Regions from separate parts of the Rhizobium sp. A22-96 genome, predicted to be linked through region 2. Evidence: riboswitches for the same ligand, from Rfam matches in the RefSeq annotation. Region 2 holds a riboswitch; the other holds the start of a gene.
What was found. A riboswitch is a leader RNA that binds a small molecule or an ion and turns the genes downstream of it on or off. The one in region 2 is predicted to bind FMN.
Positions count from the first base shown of each region.

Region 1: it holds a riboswitch for FMN, as region 2 does, so the genes downstream of both, ribB (3,4-dihydroxy-2-butanone-4-phosphate synthase) here and ACQZ6F_RS08490 (6,7-dimethyl-8-ribityllumazine synthase) in region 2, are expected to answer to the same signal.

Region 1 covers NZ_JBNWDQ010000006.1:85,364-94,342, reverse strand. Annotated here, with positions in the region: gene ACQZ6F_RS25180 (MocE family 2Fe-2S type ferredoxin) at 1-30, opposite strand, end outside; gene ACQZ6F_RS25175 (LacI family DNA-binding transcriptional regulator) at 168-1,205, shown strand; gene ACQZ6F_RS25170 (sterol desaturase family protein) at 1,251-2,285, opposite strand; gene ribB (3,4-dihydroxy-2-butanone-4-phosphate synthase) at 2,521-3,165, opposite strand; FMN riboswitch at 3,280-3,424, opposite strand; gene ACQZ6F_RS25160 (glucose 1-dehydrogenase) at 3,523-4,305, opposite strand; gene tpiA (triose-phosphate isomerase) at 4,352-5,089, opposite strand; gene ACQZ6F_RS25150 (SDR family oxidoreductase) at 5,094-5,882, opposite strand; gene ACQZ6F_RS25145 (sugar ABC transporter ATP-binding protein) at 6,007-7,485, opposite strand; gene ACQZ6F_RS25140 (substrate-binding domain-containing protein) at 7,513-8,442, opposite strand; gene ACQZ6F_RS25135 (ABC transporter permease) at 8,558-8,979, opposite strand, start outside.
Region 2 covers NZ_JBNWDQ010000002.1:418,892-427,870, forward strand. Annotated here, with positions in the region: gene ACQZ6F_RS08480 (ABC transporter permease) at 1-518, shown strand, start outside; gene ACQZ6F_RS08485 (ABC transporter ATP-binding protein) at 530-1,591, shown strand; FMN riboswitch at 1,698-1,842, shown strand; gene ACQZ6F_RS08490 (6,7-dimethyl-8-ribityllumazine synthase) at 1,932-2,408, shown strand; gene ACQZ6F_RS08495 (VOC family protein) at 2,466-2,816, shown strand; gene phnF (phosphonate metabolism transcriptional regulator PhnF) at 2,822-3,550, opposite strand; gene ACQZ6F_RS08505 (class I SAM-dependent methyltransferase) at 3,552-4,238, opposite strand; gene ACQZ6F_RS08510 (VOC family protein) at 4,352-4,747, opposite strand; gene ACQZ6F_RS08515 (tautomerase family protein) at 4,848-5,273, opposite strand; gene ACQZ6F_RS08520 (TetR/AcrR family transcriptional regulator) at 5,394-5,999, shown strand; gene ACQZ6F_RS08525 (ABC transporter ATP-binding protein) at 6,066-7,070, opposite strand; gene ACQZ6F_RS08530 (Gfo/Idh/MocA family protein) at 7,083-8,147, opposite strand; gene ACQZ6F_RS08535 (carbohydrate ABC transporter permease) at 8,144-8,979, opposite strand, start outside.

The DNA of each region.
Region 1 (8,979 bases), on a different contig from region 2:
GGCTCCACATGCATCTATCCATGTCGTCATTTCCTGCCTCCTCGCCATCGTCTTCCGGCACAGACTGTGCCCGGTTTTCCCAAACGTCTGTACAGGTCCGACCATGGGCGAATTGCCGCTTCACATTCCACGCCGATTATGATCATTTTTCCTCAAGGAGGAGCGGAATGAAGAAAACCCGTTTGGTCGATATTGCGACCGCGGCAGGCGTGGGCATTGCAACCGTCGAACGTGTTCTGAACGAACGAGGCGGGGTCAGGCCGCAAACGATCGAGAAGGTGGTGCTGGCGGCGAAGCAGTTGGGATACAAGGGGGGCATCCCGAACCTCTATCGCGGGACGATCCGTATCGAGGTGATCTTGGTAAGGCCGGAAACGCCCTTCTTCAGCAGGCTCAACCGCGCGTTCGAACGGATTGCCGCATCGCTCGACAGCTCGATCAGCCTTCATCGAACCTTCGTTGAGGAAAGTGATCCTGAAAAATTCGCAGCTTATATCGCCAGTAGCGCAATCCGGCGGCACGGACTGATTGTTGTCGCCGTTGACCATCCGAAAATCACGGAGAGCCTGCGACAGGCCCGTGCCAGCGGCGTCGAAGTCGTGCAGATCGTTTCGTATACGGGTGGCAGGGACGACGTATTCGTGGGGATCGACAATTATGCGGCCGGCCGAACCGCCGGCTTCTATATGTCGCGAATGCTTCCACAGGCGGCCGGGAGCATCGTTGCCGTCTGCCACAGCTGGGCATATCGGATTCACAAGGAGCGCGTCCGTGGTTTCTCCGATTACATCGCGACCCAGCGGAATCCTGCGCTTCAGTTTTCCGAGGTCGTGTTCGGCCACGATGACGATTTAAGATCCGCCGAGATGCTGACACAAGCTCTGCGCCGCAGGGCGGATATTGTCGGCGTCTATAATGCGGGAGGCGCCAATCTGGGGGTCGGTTCCGTGCTTCAGCGTTACCGGGAGCGAGAGAAGAAAGAAGTCGTCTGGATCGCGCATGAGCTCAACGACGAAACGCGCGGCTTTATTTCATCCGGACTGATGACGCTGGTTCTGGATCAAGCGCCGGAAACCCAGGCGAGGCGCGCGCTGGACACGGTCCTTTCGAGGATCGGGATTATCGACGTGCCGGTCAGTCAGGAGCCCGTACCGTTCCTGACCTTCACATCAGAAAATATCGGGCAGTCCGCGGCGCCGGTCTAATGGAGATGCCGGCGCGCCCGGCAATTCCGGTCGCGGCCTATGGCATCAGTCCGATGCCGCAGAGCGGTGCGCCTGCTTTTCAAGGCGGCGCCTTGCCCTCTCCATGAAACGCTTGTTCATACGATCCTCCGCCTCCTTGGACCCGTCATGGAAAGTGCCGAACCACTTGTCGAGCGGAATGACGCCATCGGCATAATTGCACTCGAAGAATTTGTGATGCAGGTAGTGGTCATAGGCATGCGTGTCGATGGCGGTTTCGTTTCCGACAATGATTTTGTCGAAACCCGCATGTCCCGGGGCCGGCGCCAGCGCAGCATGCGTGAGGTGAAAAAGGGCGTGGACTGGGTTGGAAGGTATGATCCAGTGGATCAGCACACCTGAGAAATAGAGCAGATGTTCGACCGGATGCATTGCCAGTCCTGACCATGGCCCGGGATTGACATTGTTATGATGCAGCTTGTGAACGGCATGATAAAGCGGCGGCCAGTGGATCAAGCGGTGGACGAGATAGAAGTGCAGATCGCGAAATGTCGGGATCAGCAGCATGATCAAGCCGCAGTAGATCGGGTGTTCAGCAAAATCGACATAGGGAATGATGCCGTTTGCGAAGGCCCATAAAGTCAGAACTTCGAAAGCGGTCCAAAGCGGGATGGCGCTTGCGAAAGTCCAGATCACATTGTCGATTGTCTGATTGCTGAAAAGGAATGCGGAGTTGTCCTTGGACGGCCACTTGCTGTTATATTTGAAGGTCGTTCCCTGCTTCTTTTGCATATAAAGACGCAGATGAAACGCGCCGAAGAACAGGACGACCAGGGCAGCGTTGCGGGCGAGAAGATAGGCAATCCAACCCAGCTTGAAGGTCTTCATGGTCTCCATGGATGGCGTTGCATAGAGCCACAGCAGCGTGCCGATGACGGCATAGACCGTGTTCCAAGGCATGAGATAGCCGGGATATCCGAAGAACCATTTCAGGAAGCCGATCGGCTGAGCCGGCCAGATGAAAACCGGCGGATATTTGAGGAGCTTGTTCGGCTTCCAGTCTCCGCGCTTGTCCCGCTTGCCATAGAGCGTATCGTCCATCGTGCTGCCTCCCATGTCGAAAAAATCATGCCATCACTGTGTTTCATGCCAAGGTGGCGCGACAGCAGAGATTTGATGAGAATTGATCATGCGGTGGCGTCGGGCAGGGCCTCCCATTCCGTGAGGACGGCCGAGCGGTACAATCCTTTGCTGGATTGCCTCGCTCGCCTTATATGTCTTTTTCCAACGGACGTTATGGGACATCCAGCTTTTGAGCCGACTATCCTGTCATTGGTTACGCTACGGAACTCTCCGGGGTGAAAGTGTCGCGGCGCTTGTGCGAGAGATAGGCCTGGAGGTCTTCGATCGTCACCAGAAGCAGGCCATGACGCTCCGCGAAGCGTTCGAGGTCAGGCAGACGCGCCATTGTTCCGTCGTCATTTGCGACTTCGCAGATCACGCCGGATGCTGTCCGCCCGGCAAGTCTGGCCAGATCGACGGCGGCTTCGGTATGTCCGGGCCGGCCGAGAACGCCTTCCGGGTGCGCACGCAAAGGAAAGATATGACCCGGACGCGCGAAATCGTCGGGGCGGGAGCCGGTCGTGACCAGCGCGCGGACAGTCGCAGCCCGGTCAGCCGCAGAGATTCCCGTGGTCGTTTCCGGAATGTAATCGACGGATACCGTGAAAGCGGTCTTTAAGACTTCCGTGTTGCGCGGAACCATGAGTGGGATTTCAAGCTCGTCGAGCCGTTGTCCTTCCATCGCGACACAGATCAGCCCCCGTGCGTGGTTCATCATGAATGCGATGGCCTTGGCGCTGATGGCGTCAGACGCGATCACCAGGTCGCCTTCGTTCTCGCGGTCACGGTCATCGACAACGACAACAATGTCCCCACGCGAGATCGCTTCTATTGCATCTTCTATTTTGGCAATTGCCATGTCTTCTGCCTTTCAAGGGTTAGCCACTTGCGTGGCATCCATGGCCGGTTCGCGGCCACCGTTTTCCCTTGGGCGAACAAGGATGCGAAACACCACGCGAGGTGGCGTTTGCAGCATTGCTCTCTTCCATCCGGACTATGACCGTCGGCTCCGGCATTTCACCGGATCTGCTGACCCCTCGTTTTCACGAGGGCGCTCGCGGGCTCCGAGTTGCCTCGATACCGCCGGTGGGGAATTACGCCCCGCCCTGAGAACATTCTTAAGATAGGTGATCGGCAGCCGGTATCGCAAGAGGGTGCCTGGCGTCCTGCTGCCTTTCAATCGGTTCAAAGACTGAACAGTCTGTCCATGTGGCCGCTACGACATGATCAGGCCGCCATCGACATTGATGGTCTGGCCGGTGATGTAAGCCGCATCGTTGCTTGCAAGGAAGGTAACGAGGCCCGCAACGTCCTCGCCAGATCCGGCGCGCTTCATGGGGATACCTTCGACCCATTCCTTCATGAGTTCGCCCGGACCGTAATTGCCGAGCAATTTGCCCCACGCCTGGTCGTTGTAGGCCCACATGTCGGTTTCGATGATGCCGGGGCAGAAGGCGTTCACGGTGATGCCCTCGGTGGCGACTTCCTTGGCAAGGCTCTGGGTGATGCCGACGACGCCCATCTTCGAGGCTGCGTAATGTGGCGTGTAGATAAAGCCAGCACGCGCCTGACCGGAGGCCGTGTTGATGAGGCGGCCACCGCGGCCATGCTTGCGCATCCGGGCGATGGCTTCCTGGGCGCAAAGAAAGACGCCCTTGGTGTTGACGGCCATGATCTTGTCCCACTCGCCTTCGGTCATGTCCTCGATGCGGGCGATGGTGATGACGCCGGCATTCTGGATGGAAACATCGACGGCGCCAAAGGCCTGTTCGGCGGCATCGAACAGAGACTTGACGCTAGCCTTGTCGGTAACGTCGCCAACAAAGGAGATCGCCTTTCCGCCATCGGTCGTGATCTGCTCAGCGACCGCATGGACGGCGTCCTCATTGGCCGACACTACCAGATTGGCGCCTTCGCGCGCAAAACGTCTGGCAATCGCGGCACCGATCCCTCGGCTTGCGCCGGTAATGACGACGGTCTTGTTTTCGAAGCGTTGCATGCTCTTTTCCTCTACCGGTTAGGGGTACGGTCCGGTCACCCCGATGTTAAGCGACTGCAGAAATAATGCCGGAAAATTCCGATGCCTTCAGCGATGCGCCGCCGACCAGGGCTCCGTCCACATTGGGAACGCCGAAGATCGCCGCCGCATTCGCCGCCTTGACCGAGCCGCCATAAAGGATCCGTACAAGCGTACCATCCCTCTTCAATCGTTCTTCGAGCACATGGCGGATTGCGGCATGCACCTCTTCGATCTCCGCGATCGATGGCACCAGTCCGGTGCCGATCGCCCAGACCGGTTCATAGGCAATTGCGGTATTGGTGCTCGTCGTGCAGTCGGGGATCGATCCCTCAAGCTGCGCGCGCACGACCTCGATCGCCTTGCCCTCGTCGCGCTGCTGGCGCGTCTCGCCGACGCAGATGATGCTCGTCAGCCCGGCCCTGTGGGCGGCGGCCGCCTTGGCGGCAACAGCGCAATCGGCTTCAAGATAGGACGAGCGCCGCTCCGAATGGCCGACGATGACGAAGCGCGCACCGATTTCCGCGAGCATGGCGGCGGAGATGTCTCCGGTATAGGCGCCGGCGAATTCGGCATGGCAATCCTGCGCCCCGATCGATATCGCCGAGCCCAAGGCGCGCTCGACGGCCTTTTCAACCAGCGTGAGGGGCGGGAAGACGACGATGTCGCACGTCGCCTCACCGGTTAGTCCCCTCAGCGCCTCGATCTCTGCAAGGGAGGATGCGAGACCGTTCATTTTCCAGTTTCCTGCGATCAGCTTGCGCATGGCGTCACCAGCAGCAGAAGCCGCCGTCGACGAGCAGATCCACGCCCGTGACGAAACTTGCAGCATTGGACAGGAGGAATACGGCGGGGCCGACCATCTCGTCGACACCAGCCATGCGCTGCATCGGGGTCTGCTCCTCGAAGAGCCTGGTTTGATGCACCATCTCCGGACGAGTGTTCATCGGCGTTGCGGTATAGCCGGGTGAAATCGTGTTGACCCGGATACCGCGCGCCACCCATTCCATTGCCAGCGACTTCGACATGTGGATCACGCCGGCCTTTGACGCATTGTAGTGTGCCTGGCTGAGGCCACGGTTGACGATAACGCCCGACATGGAGGCGATGTTGACGATCGATCCGCGTCCATTCTTCAGCATGGCCCGTGCCTCCGCCTGGCAGGAGAGGAAGACGCCCTTCAGGTTGATGTCCATCAGCGTCTGATATTGGTCTTCCTCCATCTCCTCGGCGGGATTGGCATTGGCAATACCGGCCGCATTGACAGCAAGCGAGAGCGCGCCGAGATCGGCTTCGGTGCGCGCGACGGCATCGGCCAGAGACGACTTGCTGGTAACGTCAGCCGCGATTTCGATCGAGCGGCGACCGGCCGCACGAATATGGCTGGCGGTATTGGCAAGACCGTCATCCGTGCGGCGATCGAGCAGCGCCACATCGGCGCCGCACTGTGCAAGGCCAATCGCGATCCTCTGTCCGATCCCGCTGCCCGCACCCGTCACGATGGCGACCTGGCCGCTGAGATCAAATAGTTTCGGTGCATTGAGAGAGATGTCGGACACCGCTCTTCCTTTCTGTCTTTGCCTGGAGCGCTTTCGCTTTTCTTCGAATAGCGAAAGCGCTCTATCTCTTTGTTTTTACGCATTTCCGGACGGAAAACTGCTGCGCACTTTTCCTGGAAATTCTCTAGATTGTCGCCAGTTCCATGACGGAGACGTCGTTGGCCTCGTCACGACTTAAAATGCCTGCCTGTTTGCCCTGTGCCAGTACGAGGATTCGGTTCGATACGCCGAGCACTTCCTCAAGGTCGGAGCTGACGACGATAACCGCGACCCCCTGTCTGGCGAGCTTGACGATGATGTCGTAGATGCCGGCGCGGGCGCCGACATCGATGCCGCGCGTTGGCTCGTCGAGTACGACGACCTTCGGATCACGCATCAGCCATTTGGCGATGACCACCTTCTGCTGGTTGCCGCCCGAAAGATCTGAGGCAAGTTGTTCCGCACGGCCCTTTACGCCGAATCTTGCCACCGCCTTTTCAGCAAAGGCGCGCTTCATGCCGGAAGTGATCCAGCGGCCGCCGAGCTTGTCGAGATTGGCGTAGATGATGTTTTCGCTGATCTTGTGCGCAACGACGAGGCCCTGGTCCTTCCGGTCCTCGGGAACCATGACGATGCCCTTGGCAATCGCGTCCGCCGGGCTGCGCAGCCTGAGCGGCTCGCCCTCCAGAGCAATCGAACCGGCGCTGATCGGATCTGCACCGGAAATCGCGCGAACGAGTTCGGTACGACCTGCACCGACAAGGCCGGCAATGCCAAGGATCTCGCCGGCGTGAACGTCAAAGCTCACACCGCGGAAGGAGTTGTCCGGCGATGTCAGGCCGGATACGCGCAGTACCGGCCGGCTCGTCGGCTCGGGAAGTGGCGGAAACATGCGATCGAGCGAACGGCCGACCATGCTTTCGACGATCGTGCGCACGGGCGTTGAGCTGTCGGCAAATTCATGGACGCGCTCTCCGTCGCGAAGCACGACGATGCGGTCGGTGATCTGCTTGATCTCCTCCATGCGGTGGGAGATGTAAATGATGCCGACACCCTCGGAGCGAAGCTTTCTGATCTGCTCGAACAGGGCCTCAGTCTCCGCACCACCGAGGGCTGCGGTGGGCTCGTCGAGAATGAGCAGCTTTGCGTTGAGCGCCAGTGCCTTCGCGATCTCGATGAGTTGCTGATTGGCGGTCGAAAGGCCGGCAACCTTCCGCGTCGCGGGAATGTGCAGGTTCAACCTCGCGAGCTGTTCCTGGGCACGGCGAACCATCTGGGCGCGGTCGACCATGCCGTTCTTCATCGGCCATCGGCCGATGAAGACATTTTCGGCGATGGATAGATGTGGCAGAAGCTGCAGTTCCTGATGGATCAGCACGACACCCTTGTCGATTGCATCGCGCGGAGCGGCCGGGGCATAAGGCTGCCCCAGCCACGTCATGGTTCCCTCGGACGGAATGCGCGAGCCCGCTATAATGCCTGAGAGCGTCGACTTGCCGGCGCCGTTTTCGCCGAGAAGTGCTACCACTTCACCGGCATGGACGTCGAGGTCCACGTTCTTCAGCACCTGGAGCGGTCCGTAGCGCTTGGATATGCCCCTCAGGGAAAGAACCGGCTGGGTCACATCTTGCCTCCTCGAGATTTCCACTGATTACGGATGGTTGGCGATAAAGCCTGCCACGTTGTCCTTGGTCGTCAGGGTCGCATCGAGAAGCTGAACTGCGGGAACCTTGTCGCCGGCAACGAGCTTGACTGCATTTTCTACTGCGTCGCGGCCCATCTTCTGCGTCTGCTGTGTCGCCGTTACATCGAAGACGCCCTTGCTCAGCGCTTCGAGAGCCGCGGTGTCACCGTCGAAGCCGGCCACGACGATCTTCTGCGAGGGGTTTGCGACTTTGATAGCCTGGGCAGCGCCAAGCGCCAGTGCATCGGCCTGGGCAAAGACGATCGAAACATCCGGATTGGCCTGCAGCATGTTCTGCATGATCTGGAAGCCTTCGTCCTGGAACCAGTTGTTGGAATATTGTTCGGCGACGACCTTGACGTCCGGATAGGCCTTCAGGGACTCCTGGCAACCCTTGGTGCGGTCGAGCTCCGGCGTGGTGCCCTTCTGGCCATGGATGATGACCATTTTGCCCTTGCCGCCGGCTTCCTTGAGGATGTAATCGCAGACCGCCTTGGCCGATTTCACGGAGTCCGTTGCCAGGAACGTATCGCCAGGTGCGCCATCCGCATTGCGGTCGACGTTGACGACCGGAATTCCCGCCTGCTTGGCAAGCTTTACCGGAACGGTCGCGGCGGCGGCGCCAGCAGGGATGTAGATCAGGGCGTCGATGTTCTGGGTGAGGAGATCCTGGACCTGGTTGATCTGCGTCGGGCCATCGCCCTTGGCATCGACCGTCACCACCTGGATGCCACGCGTCTTGGCTTCAGCTTCGACAGCCTGCTTGATTTGATTGAAGAAGTTCGCCTGCAGATTGGCGACGGCGAGCCCGAGCTTTTTCACTTCCTTGGCCTGAACCGAGCCCAGTGACAGCGACAGAACCGCCGCCGATGCCAGGAGAATACGCACAAATTTCATTTTCTTTCCTCCGTTTTTGATGGCCCCTTGGGTAACCTCCCCCTCGGGCAGTGATCCGCTCCAAACCTTATCGGAGAGGAATTTTTCGATGATCCGACCTGTGCGGACCGAAAGCTTAGGCGGCTCGGCGCCTGCGGATGGTCTCCGCGCCGACCGCAAGAACGATGACGATGCCGATGATGACCTGCTGAAGGAACGGCGAGACGTTGAGCAGGTTGAGGCCGTTGCGCAGGACGCCGATGATCAGGACTCCGATCAGCGTACCGCCAATGCCGCCGGTACCACCGGACAGGGAGGTTCCACCGATAACCACAGCCGCGATGGTATCGAGCTCGTAGCCGAAGCCGCTGGACGGCTGTGCCGAGTCCAGGCGGGCGGCAAGCACGATGCCAGCGAGGCCCGCGAGAATGGCGCTCAGCACATAGACCAGGATCGTTACGAGTTGCACGTTGAGCCCGGCAAGGCGCGCTACTTCGGGATTTCCGCCGACCGCGTAAAGCATGCGCCCCTCGGAGCGGAAGTGAAGAAACAGCCATG
Region 2 (8,979 bases):
TCGTCGAATTCATTACGCTGATGCCGCTGGTCATTCCGGCCATCGTCATCGTCTTCGGCTATCTCCGCCTCTACAATTCGTCGTCGATCCTGCCGCTGACCGGCTATAACGCCACGACGAACATTCTGCTTGTCTGTTCCTACATTGTATTATCCCTGCCCTATATGTATCGTTCAGTAGATACGGCGATGCGCACCATCGATATCGGCACGCTGACAGAGGCAGCCGAAAGCCTTGGTGCAAAATGGACAACGATCATGTTCAAATGCATCTTTCCAAATGTCATGAGCGGTGTGCTTTCCGGGGCTTTCATCACCCTCGCGATCGTCATGGGTGAATTCACCATGGCATCACTGCTCAATCGTCCAGCGTTTGGGCCCTACATGCAGCTCGTCGGCGCGAACAAGGCCTATGAGCCGTCGGCCTTGGCGATCATCGCGCTTGCTGTGACCTGGCTTAGCATGGCCCTCCTCCAGCTGGTCTCCCGTTTCTCAAAATCCGCTCCGATTAAGGCGTAAGGTTCCCCACTATGGCTTTTCTCGAACTGACCCACATCAAGAAGTCCTTCGGCGACATTCACGTCGTCCATGATTTCAATATGCAAATCGAGAAGGGGGAATTCATCTCCTTCCTCGGGCCTTCGGGCTGCGGCAAGACGACCGTGCTGCGCATGATAGCCGGCTTCGAAACGCCGACGGCTGGCTCGCTCACGATCAATGGCAAGGATCAGCGGGCGCTGAAGCCCAACCAGCGCAATATCGGCATGGTGTTCCAGGCCTATGCGCTGTTTCCGAACATGACGGTGCATGACAACGTCGCCTTCGGTCTCAAGGTCGCCGGCATGGCCAAGCCCGAGATCGACAAGCGCGTCAAGGAAATGCTTGCTCTCATCAAGCTCGATCATCTGGCCGGTCGCTTTCCGTATCAGATGTCCGGCGGCCAACAGCAGCGCGTGGCACTTGCCCGCGCCATCGCCGTCAAGCCGCAGGTTCTCCTGCTCGACGAGCCGCTCTCGGCACTGGATGCGAAGATCCGCGTATCGCTGCGCGAAGAAATCCGCGCCATTCAACAGCAGCTCGGCATCACCACCGTCTTCGTGACGCACGACCAGGAAGAAGCGCTATCGATCTCCGACCGTATCGTCGTCATGAATGCCGGCCGCGCCGACCAGATCGGCACGCCCTTCGAAATCTACAATACCCCGGCCACCCGCTTCGTGGCGTCGTTCGTCGGCACGCTGAACCTGATCGAAGGCAAGGTCGTCGATCCCGATAGCAATCGCATCCTCATTGGCGACCAAGGCGTGACGCTGAAGCAGTCGGTCACGGCCTACAAGCCGGGCGACACCGTATCCCTCGCCTTGCGCCCGGAAGCAGGCTCGCTGGCGGAATCTGCCAAGGGCGATACCGCGCTGACGGGTGAAGTTTCCTCGGCTCACTTCCTGGGTTCGGTCATCCGTACGCGCATGAACGTCGCAGGAAATACGATTTCCTTCGATATGTTCAACAGCCCCGGCATGCTGCCCCCAAGCGTCGGAGAAAAGGTCACGCTGCGCTTCGCCTCATCCGATCTGCTGGTCATTCAGGACTGAGAATATGCCCTGTACGGCAGGGCAATTTTGGAAAACTATTCGCCAACGCCGGGTCAAAAGCCCGGCGTTTTTCTTTGATTTCCCTGCTGAAATGGATTTATAGTCCACACGTTCTCAGGGCGGGGTGCAATTCCCCACCGGCGGTATGGGGGTCTTCCCCGAGCCCGCGAGCGCTTTCCGGTTGCGGGAGGGTCAGCAGATCCGGTGAGAGGCCGGAGCCGACGGTATAGTCCGGATGGAAGAGGGCAAGCAGGTCGCATCCTTCTCGACGAGAGGAGTGTTGCGTGCATGCGTGTTCGCCCAAGGGATATTTGATACCAACCCTTGAAAGGCACAATTCATGACCATTTCTATCTCCACCCAGCCGAGCCGCATTGCGATTATTCGGGCTCGCTGGCACGCCGATATCGTCGATCGCTCCGTGGATTCCTTCGTTGCCGAATGGCAGACGACGGAAGGAGCCTCGCCCCTCGACATCTTCGATGTACCGGGCGCACTGGAAATTCCGCTGCATGCACAGACGCTCGCCCGCAACGGCCGTTATTCCGCGATCATCGCCACCGCTTTCGTGGTCGACGGCGGCATCTATCGCCACGAATTCGTTGCCAATACCGTTCTCGATGCCATGATGCGCGTACAGCTCGACACCGGCGTGCCGGTCCTCTCGGCCGTTCTGACGCCACATCACTTCCAGGAATCGGAAGCCCACATCCAATTCTTCAAGGAGCATTTCATCATCAAGGGCCGCGAAGTGGCGAGCGCCTGCCGGCATTTGCTCAACGAGCGCGCCAAGCTGCTGCCATCGGTCACGGTCTGAGCTAGCATAGTGGAGGCGCGGCATGAGCCCGCCTCCATTTCTCAAGGGACAAATTCAGTGACCGTTCTGCGCATCATCCCCAACCTGCCCGCCGCCGATCCTGCCAGCGCTCGCCTCTTCTACAATGAGCTACTTGGCCTCGACATCGTCATGGATCACGGCTGGATCGTGACCTTTGCGTCCGAATCGGCAACGGTTCCGCAGATCAGCGTTGCGAGCGAAGGCGGTTCGGGCACGATCGTCCCCGATCTCTCGATCGAGGTTGACGATGTCGACGCGCTTTACCAGCGTGCCACGACGATGGGCTTCGGCATCCTCTATGACCTTACGGACGAGCCGTGGGGCGTTCGACGCTTCTATGTCCGCGACCCGTTCGGCAAGATCGTCAACATCCTCTCACATCGCTAGGCAGGTTATCGCAGCTCGGCATTGAATATCACGCGATCTGCAGACCACATCGACTCCGAAAACGCGATGGGGACACCATCCATATCAACATCCACCTTGCGGGTGATGAGCAACGGCACCGATTTCGGTTGCCTCAGCAGCCGCGCTTCCTCGGCCGTCGGCATGCGCGCCTCGATCTCGGTCGACAATCGCTCATAATCGGTAATACCATAGCTCGCGAGCGCCGCCGTGATCGTCGAATGCTGCAATCGCGCTTTGTCGAAATCCGGAAAACGCTCCGCGGGATAATAGGTGTCACCGAGTTCCACGGGAATACCATCCGCCGTCATGACGCCGCGCCGATGGATGACGAGCGCACCGACCACCAGCTTCAGGTATGGCGCAACACGTTCTGTCGCTGGCAGGATTTCATGGGCCAGTAACTCGCCACCAGGCTCGAAGCCTTGCTCGATGAGGTTCTTATGGAAACGGGTGCGCTTCGAGAGCGTATAATCGAGCACGCCCTTATGAACGAAGGTTCCCCGCCCCTGCTCGGCGCGAACCAACCCACGCTGCTCCAGATGCCCAAGGGCCTGGCGGACGGTGAAACGGCTGACGCCGAAGCGCTCCATCAGCTCGGGTTCGGTCGGCAATCTCGCTCCCGGAGCCAGAGTCCCGGCGGCAATATCAGCCGCCAGGATTTCGCCGATCTGATGCCAGAGGGCGCTGCCGCCCTTTCGGTCAATCGTTTCCATCTCAGACACGCTTTTCGAGGCGAAACAGCAGCTTGTATTCGGCGGGATAGCTCAGCGCATCGAGAATGCTCGGATAGTATTTCCGGTCTTTCGTCGCGCGCACGAAGCCATCATAGCCGAAACGCCTCACGGAAACATCGAAGCCGGCCGCCGCGAAAGCCTCAATGTAATCTTGTGGCGAGCGATCCTGTACCGGCGCATTGCTGTTGCCACCGATCAGCTCGCGCCATTTCAGCCAGAGCGGCATTTCGTTGTGGCATCCCGTGACCGCATAATAGACGCCGCCGTTGCGCATCACCTGAAACATCTGCTCGGCATGCTGCCGAAGCTCCGGCAGCAGATAGACGACCTCATAGCTGAAGGCGACATCGAAGCTGTCGATAAAGGGCGAAAGGTCGGTCGTGACATGAAACTGCAGCGGCATATTGCCGACGGCAGCGACGGCGGCTGCGACAGATTCCGAGGCAATATCAATGCCGACACCACGGCGGAACGGTCGCATGGCGTGCAGCAATCTTAAAAAGCCGCCACGATTGCAGCCGAAATCGAGGACGGATTTCGACGAGAAATCCCGCTCCGGCACCGTCTCGATGAAATGCCGCCAGTAAGGACTATGCGATTCCGCCATCGAGATATCGCCCTGCGGCTCTGTATGCCAAGTTGCATAGATGGATGCTGCGTTTGCCATGATCTGCTCGCCGTTGGAGTGAACTGACCTCGTGATAGCGCGGTCTCATGACAATCATATGAATTCGTCCGGACGACCGGACTATTTATTGCCCTCCCACATCGACCAGCCGGTCATTGGGCGCAATCCACCATCCATTGGACGCCGAAGCGATCTGTCAGCTTGCCGTAATAGCTGCCCCACGGCTGGACAGCGAGCGGCGTCGTTACTCGACCGCCCTCGGCCAATCCGGCAAAAATCCTGTCGGTGCTCTCACGCGTATCCATGACAAGCATATGGGCGGACCCGCGCATCGGTTCGGCATCGTGATTGTCGGACGCGAAAAACAACACGCCAGGCCCTTCGAAGCGCGCATGCATCACCATGCCTCGCATCGAATCGTCAGCGAGCGGCATCCCATCGGCACCGTGTCGGATCAGGAGCGTGATCCGGCCAAGGCCACAGGAGGTATAAAAGGCAAGCGCCTCCTCACAATGCGTGGTGAAGAACAAATAATTGGCGAGTTGCATGTCTTGCTTCCCTCTTGCAGTCGGACCGCAGCGAGTTCGCACGCGTCGGCCCGACACTTTAGAAAACTCTGCCATTCAGGCAGTAATCACCCAATGTTGCCTAGGCAGCGGCAGCATCTTGAATGGCGCCAACCAGATCGGCATTGCTGTAGCTATGCCCTGCAATGCCCCAAGCCCCCTCCGGCGCATAGACTATGTTGGACCAGATGTGCTCGCGCTTGATCCGTCCTTCGGCAACTCGCTCGACGACTTCGGTTGCCTTCTCGATAAAGGCGCGTTTGGCCTCGGCCGTTGCCAACGCGATCTCGGGCAGCTTGAGTTCGATGAAGGCCGCCGCAACCGGCCTCCCCGCGGCCAGAACATGCTCGGCTGGAAGCACATTGATCGTGCCGATGACATTGGCCGTCATGAAGGCATTGCCGGTCAAGCCGGCGACATCGAGGACCGCATCTGTCAATCCGGCAAAAGCTCGCGCCTGTGCTTCGGACGAAAGCAGGCCTTCGGGTACGGTAAGGGTAATGGGCATGGAATATCTCCTTGTTGGACCTGTGATGGCATTTGATATATACCGATCACTCTTTAACGATACACACCGATCACTCTCTATGCAAGCTATAAAGAGTAATCACTCTCAATGGAGACAGCAATGCGCTATAGCGCCGAACATAAGGAAGAAACCCGGACGCGGGTCGTCGCGGCCGCAGGGCAGGTATTTCGAAAGGAAGGCTATGGCGGCGCGGGTATCGATGCGCTGACAAAAGCTGCCGGCGTTACCAATGGCGCCTTCTATGGACACTTCAAGTCCAAGAGCGAAGCGTTTCGCACCGCCGTCGTGGAGGGATTGGAAGAGCTGCGCCAAGCAATCTTGGCACTCAGGCAAAACCAGCCGAAAGACTGGCTAAAGGCGCTCGCCAGCTTCTATCTCGGCTACAAGCGGACCTGCGATCTCGGTGACAGCTGCACGCTGCCCAGCCTTTCACCCGATGTGATGCGCGCCGACGAGGAAACGCGCCGCGTCTATACAGTGGAGCTCAGAAAACTCATTGCAGACGTCGCCGCCGGTCTGCCGGAAAGCAGGAGTTCAACCGAAATAGCGGCCGAGGATCGCGCCATCGTTCTCCTGGCAACGCTGAGCGGTGGCCTGACGCTTGCTCGCGCCGTCTCCGACCCGGTCCTTTCGGTCCACATTGCCGAGGTCATCGAGCGAGCCGCTTTGGCGGCAGGCAATCCCTCACGCTCACATGGAGAATAACGATATAGTTCACACGACCGCGGGCGGTTGAGACGAAGCCCATGGCTTCGTCTCAACGGGACCAGTTTATGCCCGGATCGCCTTGTCGTCCGCATCGAAGCGATGCATGTGGCTGGTGTCCGGCGTCGCATAAACCATTTCGTCCGGCTCGTACTGATGCTCGCCGAAGAGGCGTACGGTCAAAAGCCCGGTGACATCGGATTCGAGATAGATGATCGTGTCGGCGCCGAGGTGTTCGACGTGAATGACCTTGGCCGACCAGGTACCCTGCTCGCGCGACAATGTAATATGTTCGGGACGGATACCAACGGTCTTGGCTCCGCTATCCCCGAGCTTCTCCGCCGCAACGAAATTCATCTGTGGCGAACCGATGAAACCGGCAACGAAGACATTGGCTGGACGGTTGTAAAGCTCCATCGGCGAGCCGATCTGCTCGATCGCGCCGGCATTGAGCACGACGATCTTGTCGGCAAGCGTCATCGCCTCGACCTGATCATGGGTGACATAGATCATCGTCGCCTTGAGGCTACGGTGCAGCCGCGCGATTTCCAGACGCGTCTGCACGCGCAAGGCCGCATCGAGGTTCGACAGCGGTTCGTCAAAGAGAAAGAGCTCCGGTTCGCGCACGATGGCGCGGCCGATGGCGACGCGCTGGCGCTGGCCGCCGGAAAGCTCGGCCGGGCGACGCGCCAGATAAGGCTCGAGCGACAGCATGCCGGACGCTTTGCCGACGCGGCTTTCGATCTCGTCTTTCGCAGTACCGGCCTGCTTCAGGCCGAGGCCCATATTGTCCTTCACGGTCAGGTGCGGATAGAGCGCGTAGGACTGAAAGACCATGGAGATACCACGCTTTGCCGGCGGGGTTACGGTCACGTCCTCGCCGTTGATCAGCACAGTCCCCGACGTCACGTCTTCAAGACCGGCAATGCTGCGCAAGAGGGTCGACTTGCCGCAACCCGAAGGGCCGACGAAGATGACGAACTCGCCATCCTGCACTTCGAGGTCGATACCCTTCAGCACATCATGCTTGCCATAGGCCTTGCGGATAGATTTCAGTTGAAGCGATCCCACAGTCTCTTATCCTTACAAATAAACAGGCTTGCCGGTGCGCACGCTCTCGTCTGCCGCAAGGCAGATACGTAGCGATTGGACGGCATCGGCCATATGGCGATTGAGGTCGATATCCTCGCGGATGGCCTTCAGCATGAAGGCCTGCTCGAAATCGCAGAGCTCCTGGTGGCCAGGTTCACCATCCATATGCAGATCGCGATCCGGCCGGATGAATTGACCGCCTGGTCCGGTCTCGGCATTGTGCAGCCGAATGACGGATGTCTTCGTGTGCATGTCGATATCATCGGACTTGGCGTTCTGATCCATGACGATCGAGACCGAGCCGTTCGGCGACATCACGTCCTTCACGAAGAAGGCCGTCTCCGAAATCATCGGTCCCCAAGCAGCCTCGTACCAACCGACGGAGCCGTCCTCGAAAATCACCTGTAGATGGCCGTAATTATACATGTCCGGCTTGATCTCCTGCGACAGCCGCAGGCCCATGCCACGCACCTCGACAGGCTTGGCGTCGGTGATCTGGCACATGACGTCGACATAATGCACGCCGCAATCGACGATCGGCGACGTGTTTTGCATCAACGCCTTGTGCGTCTCCCAGGTCGGGCCGCTCGATTGCTGATTGAGGTTCATGCGGAAGACAAAGGGGCCACCAAGGTTACGGGCCTCGGCAATCAGCCGCATCCATGATGGGTGGTGGCGCAGGATATAGCCGATCGTCAGCTTCTTGCCGGCCTTCTTGGCAGCCGCGACGACCCGTTCGGCATCTTCGACCGTCGTGGCCAACGGCTTCTCGACAAAGACGTGGCAGCCGGCTTCGAAGGCCATGACGGCGAAATCGGCATGGCTGTCGGAATAGGTGTTGATGGAGCAGAGGTCCGGCTTCAGCTCCTTCAACGCCGTCTCGAAATCCGTATGGATCGTATATCCCTGCAATTCCTCAGGCAGCTCCCGCCTGGAGCGGTTGACGAGACCGACAATCTCGAAGCCGGGATTGTGGTGATAGGCGAGCGCATGGCTGCGGCCCATATTGCCAAGGCCGGCGACGAGAACGCGGATCGGCTTTTCGGATACGCTCACTTGACTGCTCCAGACGTAATGCCACGAATAAGTTGGCGCGAAAATATAACGTAGAGGACGAGGATCGGCAGGATAGCGAGCGTCAGAGCCGCCAGCACGGCGTTCCAGTTCGTGACGAACTGTCCGATGAAGATCTGCGATCCAAGCGTCACGGTCTTTGTCGCTTCGCTCGGTGCCAGGATCAGCGGGAACCAGAGGTCATTCCAGATCGGGATCATGGTGAAGACCGCGACCGTCGCCATTGCCGGGCGAACCAGTGGCAGGACCAGACGGAAGAAGATGGAATATTCGCTAAGACCGTCGATACGACCGGCATTCTTCAAGTCGTCGGAAACGGTTCGCATGAATTCCGAGAGGATGAAGATCGCCAGGGGCAGGCCCTGTGCCGTGTAGACGAGGATCAGCGCCGTCAGCGTATTGACGAGGCCGGCGGCAACCATTCCCTGCAGGATGGCAACGGTACCAAGGCGGATCGGGATCATGATGCCGATCGCCAGATAAAGACCCATCATCGTATTGCCCCGGAAGCGATACTCCGACAGCGCAAAGGCTGCCATCGCGCCGAACAGCAGGGTGAGGATGATCGAGACGATCGTCACCACGAAGCTGTTCTGGAAATAGGTCAGGAAGTCCCCCTGCTTCAGAACCGTGTCATAGCCGATCATGCTGAATGAGGATGGCGTCGGCAGGCTCAAGGGCGCACGGAAGATCGATGCGCGATCCTTGAAGGAGTTGATGACTGTCAGGAACACCGGAAAGAGCGCAACAAGCGTGTAGGCGATCAACGCCAGATGCACGAAGCCGGTACGGACAAGGGAAGTGCGTGCCTTGG